2 linked regions of the Candidatus Ruthia magnifica str. Cm (Calyptogena magnifica) genome follow. Each later gene encodes a partner of the first gene's protein in a complex. Links are inferred from orthologs where the notes say so. Each region holds a gene or a part of one and is shown on either strand. Other genes may lie near its edges.

What was found.
Region 2: the proteins of nusB (region 1) and rpsJ are in contact, whole or in part, in a solved structure (PDB 3D3B), measured with the Escherichia coli proteins. The link is inferred for Candidatus Ruthia magnifica str. Cm (Calyptogena magnifica) from one-to-one orthologs.

What each region holds. Positions count from the first base shown.
Region 1 is NC_008610.1:552,229-555,361, forward strand. What follows is about bases 41-2,834. They hold nusB (transcription antitermination factor NusB), read left to right. Parts: upstream 41-1,123; coding sequence 1,124-1,546; downstream 1,547-2,834. Other genes in these bases: ribB (3,4-dihydroxy-2-butanone-4-phosphate synthase), read left to right, coding at 41-607; ribH (6,7-dimethyl-8-ribityllumazine synthase), read left to right, coding at 618-1,121; RMAG_RS02540 (hypothetical protein), read left to right, coding at 1,970-2,338; RMAG_RS02550 (HIT family protein), read left to right, coding at 2,724-2,834. Outside these bases: more of ribB, read left to right, coding at 1-40; more of RMAG_RS02550, read left to right, coding at 2,835-3,116; ssb (single-stranded DNA-binding protein), read right to left, coding at 3,128-3,133. UniProt on the Escherichia coli protein: Part of the processive rRNA transcription and antitermination complex (rrnTAC). The complex forms an RNA-chaperone ring around the RNA exit tunnel of RNA polymerase (RNAP).
Region 2 is NC_008610.1:190,079-193,319, reverse strand. What follows is about bases 64-2,965. They hold rpsJ (30S ribosomal protein S10), read right to left. Parts: upstream 1,720-2,965; coding sequence 1,408-1,719; downstream 64-1,407. Other genes in these bases: tuf (elongation factor Tu), read right to left, coding at 1,810-2,965; rplC (50S ribosomal protein L3), read right to left, coding at 656-1,372; rplD (50S ribosomal protein L4), read right to left, coding at 64-636. In the rest of the region: rplW (50S ribosomal protein L23), read right to left, coding at 1-25; more of rplD, read right to left, coding at 22-63; more of tuf, read right to left, coding at 2,966-3,000; fusA (elongation factor G), read right to left, coding at 3,011-3,241. UniProt on the Escherichia coli protein: Involved in the binding of tRNA to the ribosomes. Part of the processive rRNA transcription and antitermination complex (rrnTAC). The complex forms an RNA-chaperone ring around the RNA exit tunnel of RNA polymerase (RNAP).

The sequences.
Region 1 (3,133 bases):
ACCAGCCAGTGTGATTGTTGAAATCCTCAATGAAGATGGTTCAATGGCTCGACGTGATGATTTAGAAATTTTTGCCAAAAAACACGACATTAAATTAGGTACGATTGAAGATTTAATTTCTTATCGAGTTGAAAACGAAAAAACCATCGAACGTATTAATGAACGTGAATTTAAAACTGAATTTGCCATTTTTAGATTAATTTCATTTCTTGATAGTATTCACAATGAAACTCACTTAGCCTTGATTAAAGGAAAAATTAGCAGTAATACTGATACTTGCGTGCGTGTACACATGGAAGATGCTTTTAAGGATGTGTTACAAGAAAAGTCAAACAGTTTTAGCGTTATCGCTGCATTAAAGTACATTGCTAAATTAGATAGTGGTGTTTTATTGCTACTTAGAATGCAAACCGACCAAAGTATTTTAGAAAATATTGACAACGTTAATGGCAATATTCGTGATGATATCAAAACATATGGCGTTGGTGCACAAATCTTATCTGACCTTGGCATTAAAAGAATGAAAATTTTAGGCAGTCATAGAAAGCTTTATGGCTTAAAAGGCTTTGGTTTAGAAGTAACTGAATACATAGACACCAGCAAGTAAAGGAATAATAATGAAATTTAAATTTAATAAAAACGGAAATAACAATTTTCTTGCAAAAGCAAAAGTTGCGATTATCGTGGGTTATTTTTACCAAGATATTGGTGACAAGCTATTATCAGCAGCACAAGAAACCTTAGCTAAATATGGCATTAATGCCAATAATATCAATGTGTTTTACGTCCCTGGTGCATTTGAAATTCCGTTATTGGCTAAAAAATTAGCAAGTCAAAAACTAAGTAACAAAAATTTATACGATGGTATTGTGGCTTTAGGTGCAATTATCAATGGTGAAACCCCGCATTTTGAGTTTGTTTGTAACGAATGTGCTCGTGGCGTGTCAGATGTTTCTTATCAATATGAAATCCCCACTGCTTTTGGTATACTTACTACAAATAACATGGAGCAAACCATCGGTAGAGCTGGTGGTTATAAGGGTAACAAAGGTGAAAAGGCAACCATGGCAATGATTGAAATGCTCTATTTAATGCAACAAGTAGACACTCAAACTTTTTAACCATGACCTTTAAAACCTCAAAGCAACGCTCTCGAGAGCGCGTAGTACAAGCTCTATATCAATATCTAGTATCAGGTGGAGAAATATTGCAAATTGAACAACAATTTTTAAACCAAAAACAAGGCAAAATCTCAAAAGCTTTCTTTTCAAATTTATTCATCAATATTCTAAAAAATAAATCTTTACTAGATGAGATTATCGCACCTACCATTAACCGAGAAACTGAACAACTAGGCGCTGTTGAACACGCTATTTTATATCTAGGCGCTTTTGAGCTCAAATTTAGCCCAGGAGTGCCTTATAAAATCGTGATTAATGAATCACTTGAATTGGCAAAACTGTACGGTGCAGAGGGTGCGCATAAACTTATTAACGTTTCATTGGACAAACTGGCTCAAACACTACAACCTAGAATAGACGAATAGATACTCAAAGGTTATACTTTGATATCTTAGTTAATAGGCTTTACAATAAAGAACCTAGTTTTAGATTGATAATCTCCTAACAGCACTTGTTAGATATTAATATGTATACTTTCTTATCTTTTTTGATATATCTATAAATCCTGAGTAAGCCGTATTTGAAAGAAATACTATTTTTTTGATGTTAAGTGGATAAATCATTTTTGTTAAACTTATTTAAAATACTTTTGGATGTATGAGGTACCTGTAAACCATGTTGTTTACTAATCCTAATCATGTACCAGTAGAACAACCTTGAGTTGCCAAAACTTTATGTTGATTATCGATATTTAGATGATCCTCACCTTTTTAAATTTAAAGCTTAATTTGCATAAATATATTATTATGTTATAATATAAATTGAATTAATTAAATGGAGATATGACAATGAAAAAGATTTTTACAATAGTGCTATTGACATCCACTTTAAGTGCGAATGCATTTTGGAGTAGCAACAATACCCCATGGGGTAATGGTTACAACAATTATAACGCTTATGGCTATCAAGAAGATAATGGCATATTTGGCTACAACCCATATGATTTTTGGGATCCTCGTTGGTATGCAGAAGAAATGGGTAATATGTTTGATGAATTTGATAATAACGGTTGGAACAACAACAACTATTATGGTTATGGTCGTAATGGTTATGGTCGTAATGGTTATGGTTTCGCACCTAATGGTTATGTAAATACCCCATGGGGACCTGGTGTTGCACCTGAAATGACTATGCCAGTAGTACCAATAGCAAGATAGTATAAAAGTTATGGTTAAAATCAGGCATTAGGTTTTTAATGACGATTGATTAATAATTAAGGAGTGAGAAAATAATGACAGTTTTCTTGCTAACATTGAAACTTAATGCTACTGCAAATTGGGGTATTAATTGGAATAGTAATATTCCTATAAATTTTGGAAACAACACACCCTGGAACGGCAATAGTTTTAACAATCCCGTTGAAGTAATGAATAACAAACCTTTGGAATTATGTCTACAACCAAGAAATTACAGTAATCGTTGAAACAGAAAGTGACGAGCCTTTCAGCATCAATTTCATAGTAAAACTGGCTATACCGGTTTTTTATTGTCTAATTTGCCCAAAACATTATGTTTATTAATATTAGCTTAGAATAATAAAAAATGGATATAAATTGTTTATTTTGTCAATTGAGTGAAGAAAGAATTATTGGACAATGTGATTTAACCATTACGTTTTTAGACTCTTATCCTGTTTCTCCTGGACATACGTTGATTGTCCCTAAAAGACATGTTGCTACTTATTTTGATATTACCGAACAAGAGCAAAATGCAATTGCCAAAGCCATTCAAAAATCAAAATTGATTCTTGATGAGGAGTTTTCTCCAGATGGTTTTAACATTGGTATGAATAATGGTGAAGTAGCTGGGCAAAGTATTATGCATTTACATGTGCACATGATTCCTAGATATAAAAATGATGTTAAAAATCCTAAAGGTGGTGTGCGCTGGGTGATTTCAAATAAAGCTGATTATTGGAGTAATTCAGATAAATAACACATCCTTTTTTAAAA
Region 2 (3,241 bases), 360 kb from region 1 along the record:
TTTTTAATATTTTTTCTTGATTCATAACATTGCCTCAATTTTCTTCAATGCTATTTCAGTTACCACAACATTATCATAACCAATCAAGCTAACTGGATCAATACTTTGTATATCACAAACACCAACATGATATAAATTACGAGAAGATAAATATAAATTCTCATCTAGCTCATCAGTCATTAGTAAAACATCTTTAACATTAAGTGCCTTGAGTAATGCGGTGATATTTTTAGTTTTAATCTCTTTAATGTTAAATTCTGACACCACTTTTAAACGTTCAGAGCGAGCAAGTTCAGAAAAAATAACACTAATTGCACCCTTATACATTTTTTTATTAACCTTTTGCGCATAACCTCTTGGTGCAGCTGAAAATGTCACGCCACCTGAACGCCAAATAGGGCCACGAGTAGTACCAGCACGAGCACGACCTGTACCTTTTTGCGCCCAAGGTCTCTTACTACCGCCACTAACAGTAGAACGATTTTTTTGTGCTTTGGAACCTTGACGACCGCCAGACATGTAAGCCGTAGTCACTTGGTGAACCAGTGCTTGATTAAAACCTCTTGCAAAAACAGTATCAGCCACCTCAATGGTACTTGACTTATTTGTACTTATATTTAATACTTTAAATTTCATCTTAAGCCCTTACGCTTGTTCAGTTTAAAACAACTTCATTAGTTGCCTGATTTTGAATATTTTTACTAACTTCTTGATTAATTTTATTTTTCTTAGATGATAAAGAAATTTTAACAAAGCCTTTAGTTGCACCAGGAATTGAACCTTTAACAAAAATGATATTTCTTTCACTGTCCACTTTAACAATCTTTAAGCACTCTTGAGTTACTTGCTCATTACCCATATGACCAGCCATTTTCTTACCTTTAAATACACGGCCCGGTTCTTGACATTGTCCTGTAGAACCAATAGCACGGTGAGAAATTGAGTTGCCATGAGTGGCATCTTGCATTTGGAAATTATGGCGTTTTACACCACCTTGAAACCCTTTTCCTTTAGATCTACCAACAACATTAACATAGTGACCAGCGCTAAATAATGAAATATCAACACTTGTTGCATCGGTTATTTCATCAGCCTCTACTCTAAATTCCCAAAGTCCCAAACCAATTTCTTGAGAGGTTTTAGCGTAATGACCTTTAATTGCAGCAGGTACGCGATGCACTTTAGCTTCGCCTTTTTTATTTACTTTCACTCCTGTTGTTACTTGGATAGCACTATAGCCATTTGTATCAACCGTTTTTGTTTGAACAATACGATTAAGTTCAATTTTAATTACACTCACTGGCGTGATAGAACCGTCATCGCTTATCAAGCGCGTCATTCCTATTTTTTGTCCTACTAAACCCATTGCCATGATCTTATTCCTAAATTATTTACTTACTTTTGTGTTTAATTAAGCTTAATTGCAACATCAACACCAGCTGCTAAATCTAGCTTCATGAGTGCATCTACTGTTTTATCTGTTGGACTAATAACATCCATTAATCTAACGTAAGTTCTTAATTCGTATTGATCTCTTGCCTTCTTATTAACGTGAGGAGAGGTCAATACAGTGAAACGCTCCTTCTTAGTAGGTAGAGGAATTGGACCTCTAACACTGGCACCTGTGCGCTTAGCTGTTTCCACAATTTCAAGCGCTGACTTGTCGATTAAACGATGATCAAACGCTTTTAATTTAATTCTAATATTTTGATTGCTCATGTGCCTTTATATCCTGTCTATTTACGTTGCAAATTTCTAAAACGAAAAACGAAAGATTATACAATAAACCTTACGCCTTAATTAACTAATTTAATCCGTTACCTTAGAAACCACACCCGCACCCACTGTGCGACCGCCTTCTCTAATAGCAAACCTTAAACCATCTTCCATAGCAATTGGTGATAATAACTCTACTTGCATTTTCACGTTATCACCTGGCATAACCATCTCTACACCATCAGGTAGCTGACAAGCACCTGTAACATCTGTTGTTCTAAAATAGAACTGTGGACGGTAGTTGTTAAAGAACGGGGTATGACGACCACCTTCATCTTTGCTTAAAATATAAACTTCTGCTTCAAACTTTGAATGTGGCTTAATTGAACCTGGCTTGGCTAATACTTGACCGCGTTCAACCTCTTCACGTTTGGTACCACGAAGTAAAACACCCACGTTGTCACCTGCTTCGCCTGAATCAAGTAACTTTCTAAACATTTCAACACCTGTACAAGTAGTGGTTTGTGTGTCTTTAATACCAACGATTTCTAACTCATCACCGACATAAACAATACCTGCTTCAATACGGCCTGTCACTACAGTGCCACGACCTGAGATTGAGAATACGTCCTCAATTGGCATTAAGAATGACTTGTCTGTATCACGTTTAGGGGTTGGAATGTAAGTGTCTAATGCTTTTACTAATTTAATAATAGAAGACATGCCAATATCTGACATGTCGCCTTCTAAAGCTTTAAGGGCTGAACCAAAGATAATTGGAGTGTCATCACCTGGGAAATCATATTCATCCAATAACTCACGGATTTCTAGTTCAACCAATTCAACCAATTCTTCATCATCAACCATATCAGCTTTATTCATGTAAACAACGATGTAAGGTACACCTACCTGTTTAGACAATAAGATGTGTTCACGAGTTTGAGCCATTGGACCATCTGTGGCAGCGATGACAATAATAGCGCCGTCCATTTGGGCAGCACCTGTGATCATGTTTTTAATGTAGTCGGCATGTCCTGGACAGTCAACATGTGCATAATGACGAGCTTCACTTTCATACTCAACGTGGGCTGTTGAAATAGTAATACCACGTTCTCTTTCTTCAGGCGCATTATCAATATCTGCATAATCTTTGAACTCACCACCGCGTGCTTCTGACATGATTTTAGTGATAGCGGCTGTGAGTGTAGTTTTACCGTGGTCAACGTGACCGATTGTTCCAACGTTGACGTGTGGCTTAGTTCTTTCGAATTTTTCTTTTGACATTTTATACTCCTTACTTATTTAATTTTTCAATCACTTCATCAGCCACGTTTTTTGGCGCTGCTGTATATTTTTTAAATTCCATTGAATAGCTTGCCCGGCCCTGTGTCATTGAACGCAAATCATTAGCATAACCAAACATTTCTATTAAAGGGACTTCTGCCTTAATTTGCTTACCTGTAGGTGTATCTTCCATCGCACTAACAATACCACGACGCCTATTAATATCGCCTATTACATCGCC